Linked DNA regions of Rhodopseudomonas sp. BAL398. Each later gene encodes a partner of the first gene's protein in a complex. Links are inferred from orthologs where the notes say so. Each region holds a gene or a part of one and is shown on either strand. Other genes may lie near its edges.

Region 1 (9,048 bases):
GCTGCCTTGCCTTCGGTCGCCAGCAGGCTGTCCATCAGCAGGCGATTGCGCGCGAAAGCCAGCTTGGTCTTGAAATCGGCGGTGTCGGCGATCTTCTTGTCCTCGGCCGCCTTGGCGACGATCTTCATGTCGATCAGGAACGACAACACGTTGTCCTGCTTGGTCGCCGGGTCCATCTGCGCCAGGCTGGGCCCGAGTTCTTGTTCGGCCAGGGTCACGTCGCTTTGGCGGATCTCGGCACCGTTCACCTTGGCAAGCACCGGATTGGCGTCTTCGGCGCGAACCGGAAGACCCGCAAACAGCACCAAAGCAAGGCAGCCGGTCACGGCGGTCAGGCCGAAGCGATGGCTGGATTTGGGTAACAACGACACGGCGGTCATGGAGAATCCTTATCTTCGGGAAATAGTGCTGTTTCGGGGCGGCGGGACAGTTGCCCAACCATGCGGCCTTGGCAACGCGAAAACTTGGTCAATTTCATGAATTCCGCGACCGGCTGGCGCGTTGACAACCCCCTGACCCAGCCATATCTGTCCCCAGACTAGTAAGGTGGGACAGGCATCGACCGGCCGAAGCTTGGCCGAATACCTCGGATTGCTGGATTCCCACTGATTTCGCGCGACGCCCGAACCGGATGCCAGCCCCTGCGTCACGATGAGTTGATAGCTTCGGTTGAATGATGTGCCGGCGGCGACGCCGAACTGCAAAGACAGGATTTTAGTATGCTCGGCGCGCTTGCTCGCAAATTTTTCGGCTCCGCCAATGATCGTCGCGTCAAGGCCTACCAGGCTCGGGTCGACGCCATCAACGCTCTGGAGCCGGAAATCGCCGCTTTGTCCGACGAGGCGCTGCGGGCCCGCACCGATGAATTCCGCAAACAGATCGCCGAAGGCAAGACCCTTGACGAATTGCTGGTGCCGGCCTTCGCCACGGTGCGCGAGGCCGCCAAGCGCACGCTCGGCCAGCGTCATTTCGACGTGCAGCTGATCGGCGGCATGGTGCTGCACGAGGGCGACATCGCCGAGATGAAGACCGGCGAAGGCAAGACGCTGGTCGCCACGCTGGCGGTCTATCTCAACGCGCTGGCCGGCAAGGGCGTGCACGTCGTCACCGTCAACGACTATCTGGCGAGCCGTGACTCCGGCTGGATGGGCCAGATCTACCGCTTCCTCGGCATGACCACCGGCGTCATCGTGCACGGTCTCGATGACGGCGAGCGGCAGAAATCCTATGCCTGCGACATCACTTACGGCACCAACAACGAATACGGCTTCGACTATCTGCGCGACAATATGAAGTACCGGCTCGAGGACATGGTGCAGCGCGGCCATGCCTACGCCATCGTCGACGAAGTCGACTCGATCCTGATCGACGAGGCGCGCACGCCGCTGATCATCTCCGGCCCGCTCGACGACCGTTCGGAATTCTACAACACCATCGACACCTTCCTGCCCAAGCTCGACAAGGCGACCGATTACGAGCTCGACGAGAAGCAGCGCACCGTGACGCTGACCGAAGCCGGCATGGAGAAGATCGAGACCCTGCTGCGCGACGCCGGCCAGCTCAAGGGCGAGTCGCTGTACGACGTCGAGAACGTCTCGGTGGTGCATCATATCAATCAGGCGCTGCGCGCCCATTCGCTGTTTTCGCGCGACAAGGACTACATCGTTCGCGACGACGAGGTGATCATCATCGACGAATTCACCGGTCGCATGATGCAGGGCCGACGCTATTCGGAAGGGCTGCACCAGGCGCTGGAAGCCAAGGAACACGTCACGGTCCAGCCGGAAAACCAGACGCTGGCCTCGATCACCTTCCAGAACTACTTCCGGATGTACGACAAGCTCGCCGGCATGACCGGCACGGCGCTGACCGAAGCCGACGAATTGTTCGACATCTACAAGCTCGAAGTGGTCGAGATCCCGACCAATCTGCCGATCGCGCGTCTCGACGAGGACGACGAGGTCTATCGCACCCAGAACGAGAAATACGCCGCGATCCTGGCCGAGGTCGAGCGCGCCAATGCGCGGCTGCAGCCGGTGCTGGTCGGCACCGCCTCGATCGAAAAATCCGAGGTGCTGGCCGACTACCTGCTCAAGCACGGCTACAAGCAGATCGACTTCGCCGATCCCAAGGGCATGGACAAACTCTATGCCGCCGCCCGCACCGGCAAGCCGGCGAAGTTGTTCGCGGTGCTGAATGCCCGCTTCCACGAGCAGGAAGCCTATATCGTCGCCGAAGCCGGCGTGCCGGGCGCGATCACCATCGCCACCAACATGGCCGGCCGCGGCACCGACATCAAACTCGGCGGCTCGCTGGAGATGCGGATCGAACACGACACCGCGGGCATCACCGACGAGGCCGAAAAGGCCGCCAAGATCGAGGAAATCAAGAAGGACGTAGAACGCTTCCGCGACATCGTGCTGAAGGCCGAGGATGTGGTCGAGATCGAGCCGGCGAAGGGCTCCAAGCCGGCCAAGACCGTGACCCGGCCCGGCGGGCTCTACATCATCGGCTCGGAACGCCATGAATCCCGCCGCATCGACAACCAGCTGCGCGGCCGTTCCGGCCGTCAGGGCGATCCCGGCCGCTCGAAATTCTTCCTGTCGCTGGAAGACGATCTGATGCGGATCTTCGGCTCCGACCGGCTCGACACCATGCTGACCAGGCTCGGCCTGAAGGAAGGCGAGGCGATCATCCATCCCTGGATCAACAAGGCGCTGGAAAAGGCGCAGCAGAAGGTCGAGGCGCGCAACTTCGACATCCGCAAGAATCTGCTGAAATTCGACGACGTCCAGAACGACCAGCGCAAGGTGATCTTCGACCAGCGCGTCGACCTGATGAAGGAAGACAGCGTCAACGAGACCGTCACCGACATGCGTCACGCCTTTGTCGAGGATCTGGTTTCCAAGCACGTCCCCGAACACGCTTATGCCGAGCAGTGGGATGTCGCCGGGCTCAAGGAAGAGCTGGATCGCGTGGTCGGCCTCGATCTGCCGGTCGATGAGTGGGCCAAAGAAGAAGGCATCGCCGACGAGGAATTGCTGGCGCGGCTGGAGAAGGTGTTCGACGAACACATGGCGGCCAAGGTGGCGCAATGGGGCCCCGAGGTGATGCGCTACGCCGAAAAGAGCATCCTGCTGCAGACCCTGGATCATCTGTGGCGCGAGCATCTGGTGATGCTGGATCATCTGCGCAACGTCATCGGGCTGCGTGGCTATGGCCAGCGCGACCCGCTGCAGGAATACAAGTCGGAGGCGTTCAGCCTGTTCGAGGCGATGATCGCGCATCTGCGCGAGGCGGTGACCGCGCAGCTGATGCGGGTCGAGATCATTCCGCCGGAGCAGGACCATGAGCTGCCGCCGATGGAAGCGCACAAGCTCGATCCGAACACCGGCGAGGACGAGATGTCGTTCGCCAATGTCTCGCTGGCGCCGGCCGACAATGCCGACAAGTCCGCGCGCGACCCGAACCGCCCCGAGACCTGGGGCAAGGTCGGCCGCAACGAGGATTGCCCCTGCGGCTCCGGCAAGAAGTACAAGCACTGCCACGGCCGCTACGCCTGAGCTGCGGCTTCGAGGCGGGGTGACCCGCTTGATTCCATAGAGCTTGTTTCCATGGATGCTGTCATTCCGGGGCGCGCGGCCGCAGGCTGAGCGAACCCGGAATCTCGCTTAGAGAGCAATTCTGTTTTTGATGGAATCAGGCTTGCGCTTCGGAGCACTCACAACGGGCACGCCCTCATGGTGAGAAGGCGCGAAGCGCCGTCTCGAACCATAGGCCGCAGACATCCGGCTCCTCATCCTTCGAGACGCCCGGCTTTGCCGGGCTCCTCAGGATGAGGACTCAGTGCCCTTGGGAACGACCAAATCCGCTTCGATCAATCGATCAATCGATCAAGCGCTTTAAGCGCCCTGCCTTGCCGCGAGATTCCGGGTTCGCTCGCAGCGGAGCTGCTCGCGCCCCGGAATGACCGAGTTTGATCAGACGGGTCATACCGACGGACGTTGCCGTTGACTCATCAATTGAGTCATGGCCGGGCTTGTCCCGGCCATCCACGCCTTTGATCCAGCACGGTTTTCAATGCGTGGATGCCCGGCACAAGGCCGGGCATGACGAACGCGAGGCTGTGCCCTTTGATGTCAGGTCGCCTGAAGCTGCGTCAGCGGCAACATCCCAGCGGCAAGATCCGAGGGTTGAGGCTGAGGCGGACTTCGGCGTGGTAGGTCGGTCCCTCGCAGATGCGGCCTGCCGGTCGAGGCGCTGTGGTCGTCGTCACCTGAAATGAAATTGCGGCGTCTTCGCCGGCGCAGCCTCAGCGCGCCGCTGAAAACCGGCTGTCGAACGAATTCGTCGACACCACCGGCGCGGCGCCGGCCATCGTGCTGCCGGACAGGGCGGCGGTGCTCTCGGAACCGAGCGAGGGCTTCAGCTGCGGCCGGGCAGCGGCCGTGTGCCTTGGCGGTTCGGCCGGGGTCGGCACCTGCGCCTGATGTCGCGGCGGCGCTGCGCTGTCCTGACCTCTGACGGCATAATTTCGCGGGGCCGTCTTGGGCTTGGCGCGGGGAATCGGCAGCGGGACCGCCTCGGCGGTCGGCTTGGCCTCGTGGCTGCCGATCCCGACCTTGCTGGCGAGGCTGCTGAAGAAATTGCTGGAGCTGGACGGGTTGTTTGACTCCACGGACGCGACATAGGCCTTAGGCGCGGTGGATTCCACCGCGGCCGCTGGCTCCGACACGGTGCCGGTCACGCCGGCGGAGATTCGCGGAGGGTTGACGGTCGGCGGGATCGTGCCCGGCGCGCGGGTCATCGCCGCGAGCGCCAGGCTTTGACTGTCGCCGCCTTCCGACAGGCCGGTCGAGGCATCGGGCAGCTTGGCGGCGAACACGCGGTTCATGCCGCCATCGATGCCGGTCTGCAGCCGCGCCACCGGCATGCCCTTGGAAATCAGCTCGGCGGTCTTGATGTCATCGCTCCGCTCCTTGGCCTTCACGGCCGAGGCGATCGAATCGGGGATCACATAGGCCGGGCACTTGCCGGCGGGGTTGAACGACAGCGGCTGCGATGCATCCGGCGGGGCGGCCGCGTCGAATACGTATTTCTTCTCGCAGAAATCGACCTTCGGCTCCTGCCGCGTCACCTCGAAATGATCATTGCCTTCCTTAAGCATCTTCCAGAACGGCATGTTCGGATTGTTGCGATGCTTGGCCAGGTTGGCCGGCGTCATCCGGAACGGATAGGCCTGAAGCTGGAACGCGCGCTGGCCGCCGAAAAACGATTCGCGGCCGAGCGAATAAATCTCGGCGATCTGTTCGTCGGTCATCGCGTAGCAGCCGCGCGACGAGCAGTCGCCATGCACCATCAGCTGCGAGCCGGTGCGCCCGAGCGCGCGATCGAAGGCGTTCGGATAGCCGGTGTTGAACGACAGGTAATAGGACGATTGCGGATTCATCTGGCCGGGCGAGATCGCGTAGAATCCTTCCGGCGCCTGGCGGTCGCCTTCGCGGATCTTCGGTCCGAGATCGCCGGACCAGCGGCAGATCGGATAGGTCTTGAGCAGAGCAAAACGGCCTGAGCGAGTCTGCTTCCAGATCTCGAGCTCGGCCTCCTGTTTGAACAGCCGCACCAGGATCGGCGATTGCAGATCCATGTCCTTGGTCTGCATCTCGGAAACCAAGCGCGGTGGCACCGGCTGATTGGCCTTGGCGTTACTCGCCAGCGAAATCTGGTCGCTATTGCAGCCGGCCAGCGCCAAGCCGGCCGCAAGCACGGCCGAGGCGACAAGCGCGCGACCTGGGAGATTGATCAAAGCGAAGCTCCGCAGCCAATGGGCAAATTCAGTCTCCGATTGTCGACAATTGTGCCCATTACCCTAGCCAAATATTATCCTTAAGACCCCGTGCTCGCAAGCCGATCAAGGCGGTGCGGACGCGCCATGCCGGGGCATGGTCAAGGAACACTGAACACGCCGCTCGCGGCCAAACTTGGACCGAACCGGCAGGCCGATGAATATGGTTAAGGAAGGTTGAGCAGAGGCTGGCGGAGCTCAGCCGTCCGCCGCATCAGTCCGGCGGGGCCGGATCAGGCCAGTTTGCGGCCGATATCGAGGAATTTCTGCCGCCGCTGCTTGCGGATGGTGTCGCGGTCCAGGTCTGCCATCGCGGCGAAGGCCTGGGCGATGGCGTCGCCCGCGGTCGCAATCATGGCGGCGGGATCGCGATGCGCGCCGCCTTTCGGCTCCGGCAGGATCTGGTCGATCACGCCGAACCGCGCCAGATCCTGCGCGGTGATCTTCATCGAGGTCGCGGCTTCCTGGGCCTTGGCGGCATCGCGCCACAGGATCGAGGAGGCGGCTTCGGGCGAGATCACGCTGTAGATCGCGTGTTCCAGCATCAGCACCCGGCTGGCGGTGGCAATCGCGATGGCGCCGCCGGAGCCGCCTTCGCCGATCACGACCGCGACATTGGCAACGCCGAGCGCCAAGCAAGCGTCGGTGGAGCGCGCGATGGCCTCGGCCTGGCCGCGTTCCTCGGCGCCGATGCCCGGATAGGCCCCGGCGGTGTCGACCAGCGACAGCACCGGAATGCCGAAACGATCGGCCATTTCCATCAGCCGCACGGCCTTGCGATAGCCTTCCGGCCGCGCCATGCCAAAATTATGCTTGAGCCGGCTCTCGGTGGAGGCGCCCTTTTCCTGGCCGATCACGCAGATGCTTTCGCCGCGGAAACGGCCGAATCCGCCGACCAGAGCTTCGTCCTCGCCGAATTTGCGATCGCCAGCCATCGGGGTGAATTCGGTGATCAGCGTCTCGATATAGTCGAGGCAATGCGGCCGCTGCGGATGCCGCGCCACCTGGGTCTTCTGCCATGGGGTCAGCGTGGCATAGAGGTCGTGCAAGGCCTGTCCGGCCTTTTCCTCGATCCGGCTGATTTCCTCGCCGATGTCGCTGCCGGACTCCGCCAGCGCACGCAATTCGTCGATCTTGGAATCAAGTTCCGCGACCGGCTTTTCAAAATCGAGATAGCTGCGCATGGGATCAGGCATTTGCACGATATGGGGTCTGGGAGGGACGGGCGATAGCGGCCAAACCCGGCTTTTCTAGCCATCGGCCGCCCGAGTCAAGCGGGCGACGCAAAAGGTAATTTGTGTCAACGACTTGGTTTCGCGCTCGCGCGGCCCACATGCGGCCATCGGCGGCGCCCGATGGCGGCAGATGACGTCCTCAGTCTTCGATGGTCTCGTGGGCGTCGGGTTCGCCGCGTTTCCAATAGCCCGCCGCCTTGGTCCAGGCTTTGGGATGGCCGCGCTGTTCGACGATCTCGCGCCGCAGCGCCCGGGCGACCGCCGCCTCGGCGGCGATCCAGACAAAACCCTCGCCTTCCGGCAGCGAAAACGCCGCCAGCGCCGCCAGCAGCTGGGCAGCGTCATCGGACGACGGATCGCGCGCGATCCAATGCGGCGTCCAGGCAGCAGCGGTGGCCAATTGCTGCGCGGCGCCGTCGGCGGTGATCACGAAACTCGCCACGGCCACGCCGGGGCGCAATTCCTCGACGCGGCGGCCGATCGCCGGCAGCGCGGTCTCGTCGCCGATCAGCGCATACCAGTCGAAATCGTCCGGCACCACGCTGGAGCCGCGCGGGCCGCCGATCTCGAGCGTGTCGCCGAGCCGCGCCGATGCCGCCCATTGGGTCGCCGGCCCGGCCTCGTGGAGAGCGAAATCGATCGTCAGCGATCCGCGCGCTCGGTCGAACCGGCGCGGGGTAAAATCCCGCATCACCGGTTTGCCGTCGGCGCCGGCCGGAAAGATCAGTTTGACGTGGTCGTCATGGCCGAGGCTGACGAAATCGCCGAGCTCCGGCGAGGTCAGGTCGAACCGCAGCATCCGCGACGGCAGCGGCGTGATTGCCGCCACTGTGAGCAGACGGCGGCGGAGTTCGTGGCGAACGCGCTGCACCTGATGGCGCGGCGTGTGATCCGGGCCAGGGGGAGTGCCCTGGCCCGGCAAGGTGTCGGTTCTGCTCATCACAGCCGCTCGATCTTGCTGGCGGCTTCGTCGATCAGCGCCACCGCTTCGTGCAGTTTGTCCTTGCCGAGGCCGGCGCCGAGCCGATGCATCAGCACGCTTTTGAGGTTGTGCATGGCGCGGCGCACCGGCACCGCGTCGGTGCGTTCGCGCATCGCGCCCATAGCTTCCAACCGCGCCAGCATGGCGGCGACTTCGGCGGCGTGCTCGGCAAGATGCGCGGTGCCGTCCGGCGTAATGGCAAATTGCTTGCGCGCGCCCTCCGACACCTGCTCCTCGATCAGGGTCATTTCGCTGAGCAGCGTCAGCGTCGGATAGATGATGCCGGGGCTCGGCGCATAGGCGCCGCCGGTCAGCTCCTCGATCGCGCGGATCAGATCATAGCCATGGCGCGGCCGGTCGGCGATCAGCTTGAGCAGCACCAGCCGCAGCTCGGCGCCCTCGAAGCGCCGGCGCCTTCCATGGCCGCGACCCTCGCCCTCCTCCTGCCAGTCCCCGGGACCGCCGTCGCGGCCGAACCGGCCGCCGCCGCGCGGGCCGGCATGGCGTTCGTCGCCAGCGTGGCGTTCGTCAAAGTGACGTTGGTGAAAATGTCCGCGACGGCCGTGGCCGAGCGCCTCTCTGAATCCAAACATGGAAAATCCTCTGTCTCGTTTATGATCGCTCTAAGATATATCATGAAAATCGGCGAAGCTAGCTCAAAGATATGTTTTCACCGCCTTGTGATATATTTTAGCGGGCCGGCAAATTGCTCCCCGCTGCTCCCCACCCGGACAGCTCGTCGCGCCGGTCGGCTAGCCCGAAGGGCGAAGCCGGGCGTCTCGAAGGATGAGGAGCCGGATGGTCTGCGGCCCATGGTTCGAGACGGCGCTTCGCGCCTCCTCACCATGAGGCGGTGCCTGTTGTGAGCGCTCCGAAGCGCAGTCCCGATTCCATCAAAAACAAAACTGCTCTAGTTGCCTTCCGCCAGCGGGTGCAGGTCGCGCACCAGGCTCTTGAGCCGCTCCTCGACCACATGGGTATAGATC
Region 2 (8,557 bases), 3.8 Mb from region 1 along the record:
TGGCGGTTTTCGCAGGCTTCTTGGCCCCGACGCCAGGTTTCGCCGGCTTTTTGGCTGCCGACTCGGCCGTCTTGGTCTTGGCCACCTTGGGCTTGGCACCCTTGGATTTGGCCACCTTGGATTTGGCCACCTTGGCTTTTGCTGCCTTGGCGGCTTTCGGCGCGGCTTTCTTGGCAACCTTGGACTTGGCCGCTTTCGATTCGGCACTGGCCGGCTTGGCGCCCGGTCGCTTGCCGCGCTTCACGACCGACGAGGTGCGTCGGGCGGCCAGGGTCTTGCCGGCGGCCTTCTTGGCAGCGTCCGTGGCGGCGATCGCCGACAGGATCCGATCGATCTCCTCGGTGACGCGCTCGATGGTCATCATGCCGTCGACGGTGAGCAGCTTGCGCTGCTCGGAATAATAATGGATCAGCGGCTCGGTCTGGCTGCGATAGCTGGCCAGCCGCTTCGACAGCACTTCTGGGGTGTCGTCGGCGCGAACGGCCTCGCCACGCGCCTTCATCTCGGCGACCCGGGTCTCGACCCGCTGCAGCAGCGCGCTCTCATTGACGCGCAACTCGACCACGGCGTCGAGCTTGATGTGCTTGTTCTTCAGCAGCGCATCGAGCGCCTCGGCCTGCGGCACGGTGCGCGGGAAGCCGTCCAGGATGAATCCCTTGGCCGCATCGGGCTGATCGAGCCGATCCGAAATGATGCCGACCACGACGTCGTCGGGCACCAACCCGCCGCCAGCCATGACGTCCTTGGCCTTCAGCCCGATCGGCGTTGCGGCCGCGACAGCGGCCCGCAGCATCTCCCCGGTGGAGAGTTGAACGATGCCGTAACGCTCTACGAGTCGTAATGCCTGCGTTCCCTTGCCCGCCCCCGGCGGCCCGAGAAGGATCAATCTCATTTCTTGCGGCCCCTTAGCTTCGACTTCCTGATCAACCCTTCATATTGGTGCGCCAACAGATAGCCCTGGACCTGAGCCACAGTATCCATCGTCACGCTGACGACGATCAGAAGCGAAGTGCCGCCGAAATAGAACGGAACGGAGGCGTAGGAAATCAGGATCTCGGGGATCAGACAGACGATCGCCAGATAGCCCGCGCCCAGCACCGTAATCCGGGTCAACACATAATCGATATATTCGGCGGTGCGCTCACCGGGCCGGATGCCCGGGACGAAGCCACCATGCTTCTTCAGATTGTCGGCGGTCTCGGTCGGATTGAACACGATCGCCGTATAGAAGAAGGCAAAGAACACGATCAACGACAGATACATGATCAGGAACAGCGGACGGCCGTGGCCGAGCTGAGTGGTGATCCACTGAAACCATTCCGGGCCCTTGCCGGCATTGAAATTCGCCACCGTGGTCGGCAGCAGCAGCAAGGACGAGGCGAAGATCGGCGGGATCACGCCCGAGGTGTTGAGCTTCAGCGGCAGATGCGAGGACTGGCCCTCGAACATCTTGTTGCCGACCTGGCGCTTCGGATACTGGATCACCAGCCGGCGCTGCGCCCGCTCCATGAACACGATGAAGGCGATCACAACCACGGCCATCACCAGCACCACCAGGATCAAGCCGGTGGACAGCGCGCCCTGACGCCCGAGTTCGAGCATATTGGCCAGGGCTGACGGCAATTCGGCGACGATGCCCGCCAGAATGATCAGCGAGATGCCGTTGCCGATGCCGCGCGAGGTGATCTGCTCGCCCAGCCACATCAGGAACATGGTGCCGCCGGTCAGCGTGATCGCGGTCGACAGCCGGAAGAACAGGCCGGGATCGGAGACGACATTGCCGGCGCCTTCGAGGCCCACGGCGATGCCGTAGGACTGGAATGCGGCCAACAGCACCGTCAGATAGCGGGTATATTGGTTGAGGGTCTTGCGGCCCGACTCGCCCTCTTTCTTCAGCGCTTCGAGCTGCGGCGACACCGTCGTCAGCAGCTGCACGATGATCGAGGCCGAGATATACGGCATGATGTTCAGCGCAAAGATCGCCATGCGGTGAATGCCGCCGCCGGCGAACATGTTGAACATGCCCAGAATGCCGCCCGCCTGCGACTTGAACACCTGCTCCCAGATATTGGGATCGATGCCGGGAAGCGGAATGTAGGTCCCGAGCCGGTACACCAGCAGCGCGCCGAGGGTGAACCAAATGCGCTTCTTCAGCTCATCGGCTTTACCGAGCGCCGAAAAATTGAGGTTTGCCGCTAGTTGTTCTGCTGCAGAGACCATAATCGGCTTTCTCCTGCGCCGCTCGCACCGCGATGCCCCGGACAGCGGGTCATCCGGTCAACGCCGGACTTCAATTTGGTATGCGGCTGGCGAAAAATCCACCGTCCCGGCCACGCCGGCGCCTGTTTTTACAGGCGATGACGCGGATGTTACGCAGCCTCGCCGGCGTCTTTCTTCGGCGGCGCGAGAACCGTCACGGTGCCGCCGGCCTTCTCGACCGCGGCGATCGCGGTTTTCGATGCGCCGTGGACCTCGATGGTCAGCTTCGACGTCACCGCGCCACGGCCCAGAAGCCGCACGCCGTCCTTGACCCGACGGATCACGCCGGCCTTCACCAATGCCTCGGCATTGATGGTGGCGGCGCCGTCGATGGTCTTGGCGTCGATCGCTTCCTGCAGCCGGTCGAGATTGATCTCGGTGAATTCCAACCGGAAGATGTTGGTGAAGCCACGCTTCGGCAGGCGCCGATGCAACGGCATCTGGCCGCCTTCGAAGCCCTTGATGGCCACGCCCGAACGCGCGGTCTGGCCCTTGCCGCCACGGCCCGCGGTCTTGCCCTTGCCGGATCCGATGCCTCGGCCAACGCGCATACGCTTCTTGCGCGAGCCGGCATTGTCGGCGATATCGCTGAGCTTCATCGCCCTGTCTCCTTATTTCTCGTCGACGACGCGGACGAGGTGTTGAACCTTGGCGATCATGCCGCGAACCGCAGGAGTATCCGGCAGCTCGGTGACGCGACCGATCTTGTTTAGCTTGAGGCCGATCAGCGTCTCGCGCTGCGAGTGATGGCGGCGGATCGCGCTGCCGGTCTGCTCGACCTTGATCATATTTGCGGCGTTTGCCATCGTCGATAACTCCAGATCGCGTCTTGTCTATTCCGGCCTGATCAATCGATCACGCCGCCTATTCGGCAACCACCTCGGCGTCGCCGCCGACCCGGCGCGACTGCAAGGTCGAGACCTTGATGTTGCGGCGCGCCGCGACCGAACGCGGCGAATCCTGGTGCTTCAACGCATCGAAGGTGGCGCGAACCATGTTGTAGGGGTTCGACGAACCGATCGACTTGGCCACCACGTCCTGGATGCCGAGCGTTTCGAACACCGCACGCATCGGGCCGCCGGCGATGATGCCGGTACCCGCCGGCGCCGAGCGCAGATACACCCTGCCCGCGCCATGACGACCGGCAATGTCGTGATGCAAGGTGCGACCCTCGCGCAGCGCGACGCGCGTCAGGTTGCGCTTCGCCGATTCGGTGGCCTTGCGGATCGCCTCGGGCACTTCGCGCGCCTTGCCATGGCCGAAACCGACCCGGCCCTTCTGATCACCGATCACGACCAGCGCGGCAAAGCCGAAGCGCTTGCCGCCCTTGACCACCTTTGCCACCCGGTTGATATGGACGAGCTTGTCGACGAATTCACTGTCGCGCTCTTCCCGACCACCCCTGTGGCCTCCACCGCGTTCGCGTTCACCTGCCATGGTGTTTTCCAATCCTTGCGAGGCCTGTCTCTGAAAGACGTGCGCCCCTATCCTGGTGTCCGTTCAATTCCAAAAGCTTAGAAGCTGAGACCGCTTTCGCGGGCCGCATCGGCCAGCGCCTTGACGCGTCCGTGATAAAGATAGCCGCCGCGATCGAAAACGACCTCGGTGACACCGTTCTTCACCGCGCGTTCGGCCAGCAGCTTGCCGACGGCCTTGGCGGCGTCGATGTCGGCACCGGTATTGCCGGTGTCGCGCATCGACTTCTCCAGAGAGGATGCCGAAGCCAACGTCTCGCCTTTCAGGTCGTCGATGACCTGCGCGTAAATGTGCTTCGACGAGCGGAACACCGACAGCCGAGGACGACCGTTGGCAATCCGGCGCAGCGAGGCCCTCACGCGATTCTTGCGCCGGGCATTCGTGATCTTGAGTTTCGACATGACCGGCTCCGTTACTTCTTCTTGCCTTCCTTGCGGAAGATAAATTCGTCGGAATAGCGTACGCCCTTGCCCTTATAGGGCTCCGGCGGCCGATAGCTGCGGATCTCCGCGGCAACCTGACCGACACGCTGCGAATCGTTGCCCGAAATGAAGATCTCGGTCGGCTTCGGCACCGTAATGGTGATGCCTTCCGGAATGTCGTAGACGACGTCGTGGCTGTAGCCCAGCGCCAGCTGCAGCTTCTTGCCCTGCAACGCAGCGCGATAGCCGACGCCGGTGATGTCGAGCTTCTTCTCGAAGCCCTTGGTGACACCCACCAGCAGATTGGCGATCTGGGCGCGCGCGGTACCGTACAGCGCCTGCGAACGCTTGGTCTCGAACCGCGGCGCGACCGTCACCGATCCGCCTTCGTATTTCACGTCGACATCGTCGTGGACGATGAACTGAAGCTGACCTTTCGGCCCCTTCATCTGGACGGTCTGGCCCGCGACGGTCGCGGTCACACCCGACGGGACCGGGACGGGCTTCTTGCCAACGCGTGACATGGTCGATCCTTCCTCAGAACACCGTGAAGAGAACTTCACCGCCCACATTCGCGTCTCGCGCTTCGTGGTCGGCCATGATTCCCTTAGGCGTCGATAATACCGAAATGCCGAGGCCGTTGTTCACGCGCGGCAGGTTCTTGACCGATGCGTAGACACGCCGTCCTGGCTTGGAAACCCGTTCGATCTCGCGGATCACGGGCTCGCCGTCGAAATATTTCAGCTCGATCTCGAGCTCGCTGCGGCCGGACGCGTGCTCGACGCTGGCGTAGCCGCGGATGTAGCCCTCGCTCTTGAGGACTTCGAGAACGTTGGCGCGCATCTTCGAGCCAGGCGTCGACACCTTGGACTTGGCGCGCATCTGGGCGTTGCGGATACGGGTGATGAGATCGCTGATCGGATCGTGCGTTGACATGCCCGCCCCCTTACCAGCTGGACTTCACGAGGCCCGGAACCAGGCCTCTGGACCCGAGATCGCGGATCGCGATACGGCTGAGCTTGTTGAGCCGGTAGACCGAGCGGGCCCGTCCGGTGATCTCGCAACGGTTGCGAATCCGCGTCGCCGACGAATTGCGCGGCATCTCGGCGAGCTTCAGCGTCGCCGCGAACCGCTCTTCCATCGGCAGCGTCTTGTCGGAGATGATGGCCTTCAAACGCGCGCGCTTGGGCGCTGCGTTCTTGGTCATTGTCTTCCGACGGTTGTTCTTCTCGATCGAACTCTTCTTTGCCATGCTTGGCTCCTGGGTTTCCGCGTTTGAGAGGCAGATCAGCTCAAAGGCTAGTCAGCTTCTCACTGCCGGAACGGGAAATTGAATGCGGTCAACAGGGCGCGGGCCTCGTCGTCGGTCGTCGCGGTGGTGCACACCGTGATGTCCATGCCCCAAGTTTCCCCCATCTTGTCGAAATCGATTTCGGGGAAAATGATATGCTCCTTGATGCCGAGCGAGTAATTGCCGCGGCCGTCGAAGCTCTTCGCGTTCAGGCCACGGAAATCCCGCACGCGCGGCAGCGCGACGTTGATCAGGCGGTCGATGAACTCGTACATCTTGGCCTTCCGCAGCGTCACCTTGGCGCCGATCGGCTGATTTTCACGCAGCTTGAAGGTCGCGATCGCGGCCCGCGAGAACGTGATGATCGCCTTCTGACCAGCGATCAGGCTGAGATCGGCGGCTGCCGTATCGGCCTTCTTGCGGTCATTGACGGCCTCGCCGATACCCATGTTCAGCACGACCTTGTCGAGCCGCGGCACCTGCATGACGTTGGCATAGCCGAACTGTTCGGTCAGCTTGCCGCGAATTTCCCGGTCGAATTGTTCGCGCAGGCGCGGAACGTAAGCGGTCTCAGCCATCGATCTCTGCTCCCGAGCTCTTGGCGATGCGGACTTTCTTGCCGTCAGCCAGAATCTTGAAACCGACGCGCGTCGGCTTGCCGTCTTTGCCGACGATCGCGATGTTGGACAGGTGGATCGGCGCCTCTTTGGCGATGATGCCGCCTTCCTGAGCCTGGGTCTGCTTCTGGTGACGTTTCACCATGTTGATCCCACGGACCAGCGCCTTCTCGTCGGTGGGACGCACCTCGAAGACTTCGCCGGTGCGACCCTTGTCGCGGCCGTTCAGCACGATAACCTTGTCACCCTTCCGGATCTTGGCAGCCATCACAGCACCTCCGGCGCGAGCGAAATGATCTTCATGTGGTTCTTGGCGCGCAGCTCGCGCGGCACCGGCCCGAAGATACGGGTGCCGATCGGCTCGGACTGATTGTTGATCAGCACGGCGGCATTGCGGTCGAAGCGGATGACGGAGCCATCTGCCCGGCGGATGTCCTTGCGGACCCGCACAACCACGGCCTTCATCACGTCGCCCTTTTTCACCTTCCCTCGCGGGATGGCTTCCTTGATCGACACGACAATGACATCGCCAACGGTGGCATACCGGCGCTTGGATCCCCCAATCACCTTAATGCACATGACACGGCGTGCGCCTGAATTATCGGCCACGTCGAGGTTGGTCTGCATCTGAATCATTGATGCACCTCGTCCTCTTTCTGATGCGCAAAGTCGCGCTTAACTGGTGCGCAAGTCGCGCTTTAGGCGGTCTTCTTCTGTTCGCCCCGGACCACGGTCCAGCGCTTCAACCTCGAGATCGGCTTGCTCTCCTCGATCCACACGATGTCCCCCGGCTTGAACTCGTTGTTCTCGTCGTGGGCATGGTAGTTCTTGGAGCGTCGAATGGTCTTCTTGTAGATCGGATGGGTGAAGCGGCGGTCAACCCGCACCACGACAGTCTTGGCTTGCTTGTCACTCACGACCAAGCCTTGCAGCGTACGTTTCGGCATGTCGGGTCCCTTACTTCGTCTTCGCGTCGCGCTTCTGCGCGGCGACGGTCTTGATGCGGGCGATGTCGCGGCGGGCTTCGCGCAGACGCGAGGTGTTCTCGAGCTGCCCGGTGGCGCGCTGGAACCGCAGGTTGAAGCGCTCCTTCTTCAGATTGAGGACGGCGTCGTCCATCTGATCGGGGCTCATCGCGCGGATATCGGCGGTTTTCAAATCGGCCATGATCGTCATCCTATTCCGCGATACGCGTGACGAAACGCGTCTTGATCGGCAGTTTGGCGGCAGCCAGCGTGAACGCTTCCTTGGCGACTTGCGGGGTGACGCCGTCGATCTCGAAGATCACCCGGCCAGGCTTGACGCGGGCAACCCACAATTCCGGGGTGCCCTTGCCGGAGCCCATTCGAACTTCGGCGGGCTTCTTCGACACCGGCACGTCCGGGAAGATCCGGATCCAGACCCGGCCGGCGCGCTTCATGTGACGGGTCAGCGCGCGACGGGCGGCTTCGATCTGACGGGCGGTGATACGCTCCGGCGCCATCGCCTTCAGCCCGAACTGGCCGAACGACAAGGTCGCGCCCGAGGTCGCAACGCCGTGGATACGGCCCTTATGCGCCTTGCGGAACTTGGTCTTCTTTGGTTGCATCATGGCTTACGCCCTCAAACCTTCTGTCTTGCGCATGATCTGGCCCGAAAACCGGTGCCCACTTTTCGGGATCATGCTGTCGATCAAGCGGCGTCGCGACGCGGCCGGGAATTGTCACCCTCGGCCTGGCGCTTGTCTTGGGCCATCGGATCGTGTTCGAGGATTTCGCCCTTGAAGATCCAGACCTTGACGCCGCAGGTGCCGAACGTGGTGAATGCGGTGGCGACACCATAGTCGATGTCGGCGCGCAGCGTATGCAACGGCACGCGACCTTCGCGATACCACTCCATCCGCGCGATTTCGGCGCCGCCGAGACGGCCCGAACAATTGATACGAATGCCCTCGGCACCCAGACGCATCGCCGACTGCACGGCGCGCTTCATGGCGCGGCGGAACGCGACGCGGCGCTCGAGCTGCTGGGCGATCGATTCGGCGACCAACGTGGCGTCGAGCTCCGGCTTGCGGATTTCGACGATGTTGATGACGACGTCCGACGCGGTGATGTCGGCGACCTTCTTGCGCAGCCGATCGATGTCGGCGCCCTTCTTGCCGATCACGACGCCGGGACGCGCGGAGTGGATCGTCACGCGGCACTTCTTGTGCGGGCGCTCGATCACGATCCGAGCCACGGCGGCCTGCTTCAATTCCTTGTGCAGGACTTCGCGGATCTTGACGTCCTCGTGCAGCAGCTTGCCGTACTCGTTCTTCCCGGCATACCAACGGGAATCCCAGGTCCGGTTAATGCCCAGACGCAGCCCGATTGGATTGATCTTCTGACCCATCGAAAGTCTCCCGCGCCCTGGCTTTAAGCGCTTGCTTCGGCTTCGACCTGACGAACGACAATCGTCAGCTGCGCGAATGGTTTAAGAATACGTCCCGAACGGCCACGGCCGCGCGGGGAGAA

Evidence for each region.
Region 2: the proteins of secA (region 1) and secY are in contact, whole or in part, in a crystal structure (PDB 3DIN), measured with the Thermotoga maritima proteins. The link is inferred for Rhodopseudomonas sp. BAL398 from one-to-one orthologs. Residues at the interface, in WP_004082002.1 of Thermotoga maritima: Glu261, Ala262, Arg263, Lys300, Ala301, Arg302, Thr303, Ile304, Ile305, Leu323, Tyr324, Asp325, Pro326, Val329, Ser330, Tyr333, Ile336, Lys340, Phe345, Val349, Glu363, Phe364, Tyr374, Ser375, Gly376, Gly377, Glu393, Ile395, Thr482, Ser483; in WP_004081795.1 of Thermotoga maritima: Glu108, Gly109, Glu110, Glu111, Ala236, Glu237, Arg238, Arg239, Ile240, Thr241, Ile242, Gln243, Tyr244, Ala245, Arg246, Arg247, Val248, Thr249, Gly250, Arg251, Arg252, Val253, Tyr254, Gly256, Ala257, Ser258, Thr259, Tyr260, Leu261, Pro262.

The regions. Positions count from the first base shown.
Region 1 is NZ_CP133111.1:4,452,607-4,461,654, forward strand. Bases 363-3,763 are described here. They hold secA (preprotein translocase subunit SecA), read left to right. Parts: upstream 363-719; coding sequence 720-3,563; downstream 3,564-3,763. Other genes in these bases: RBJ75_RS21005 (peptidylprolyl isomerase), read right to left, coding at 363-380. Also shown: more of RBJ75_RS21005, read right to left, coding at 1-362; RBJ75_RS21015 (murein L,D-transpeptidase family protein), read right to left, coding at 4,313-5,806; RBJ75_RS21020 (acetyl-CoA carboxylase carboxyltransferase subunit alpha), read right to left, coding at 6,079-7,041; RBJ75_RS21025 (siderophore-interacting protein), read right to left, coding at 7,220-8,020; RBJ75_RS21030 (PadR family transcriptional regulator), read right to left, coding at 8,020-8,655; site-specific tyrosine recombinase XerD, read right to left, coding at 8,973-9,048. UniProt on the Escherichia coli protein: Required for protein export, interacts with the SecYEG preprotein conducting channel.
Region 2 is NZ_CP133111.1:676,163-684,719, reverse strand. The notes cover bases 55-2,964. They hold secY (preprotein translocase subunit SecY), read right to left. Parts: upstream 2,221-2,964; coding sequence 889-2,220; downstream 55-888. Other genes in these bases: rpmD (50S ribosomal protein L30), read right to left, coding at 2,871-2,964; rplO (50S ribosomal protein L15), read right to left, coding at 2,370-2,858; RBJ75_RS03195 (adenylate kinase), read right to left, coding at 55-892. Outside these bases: more of RBJ75_RS03195, read right to left, coding at 1-54; more of rpmD, read right to left, coding at 2,965-3,065; rpsE (30S ribosomal protein S5), read right to left, coding at 3,124-3,696; rplR (50S ribosomal protein L18), read right to left, coding at 3,774-4,136; rplF (50S ribosomal protein L6), read right to left, coding at 4,148-4,681; rpsH (30S ribosomal protein S8), read right to left, coding at 4,695-5,093; rpsN (30S ribosomal protein S14), read right to left, coding at 5,104-5,409; rplE (50S ribosomal protein L5), read right to left, coding at 5,469-6,026; rplX (50S ribosomal protein L24), read right to left, coding at 6,019-6,333; rplN (50S ribosomal protein L14), read right to left, coding at 6,333-6,701; rpsQ (30S ribosomal protein S17), read right to left, coding at 6,764-7,012; rpmC (50S ribosomal protein L29), read right to left, coding at 7,023-7,232; rplP (50S ribosomal protein L16), read right to left, coding at 7,243-7,656; rpsC (30S ribosomal protein S3), read right to left, coding at 7,737-8,435; rplV (50S ribosomal protein L22), read right to left, coding at 8,459-8,557. UniProt on the Escherichia coli protein: The central subunit of the protein translocation channel SecYEG. Consists of two halves formed by TMs 1-5 and 6-10.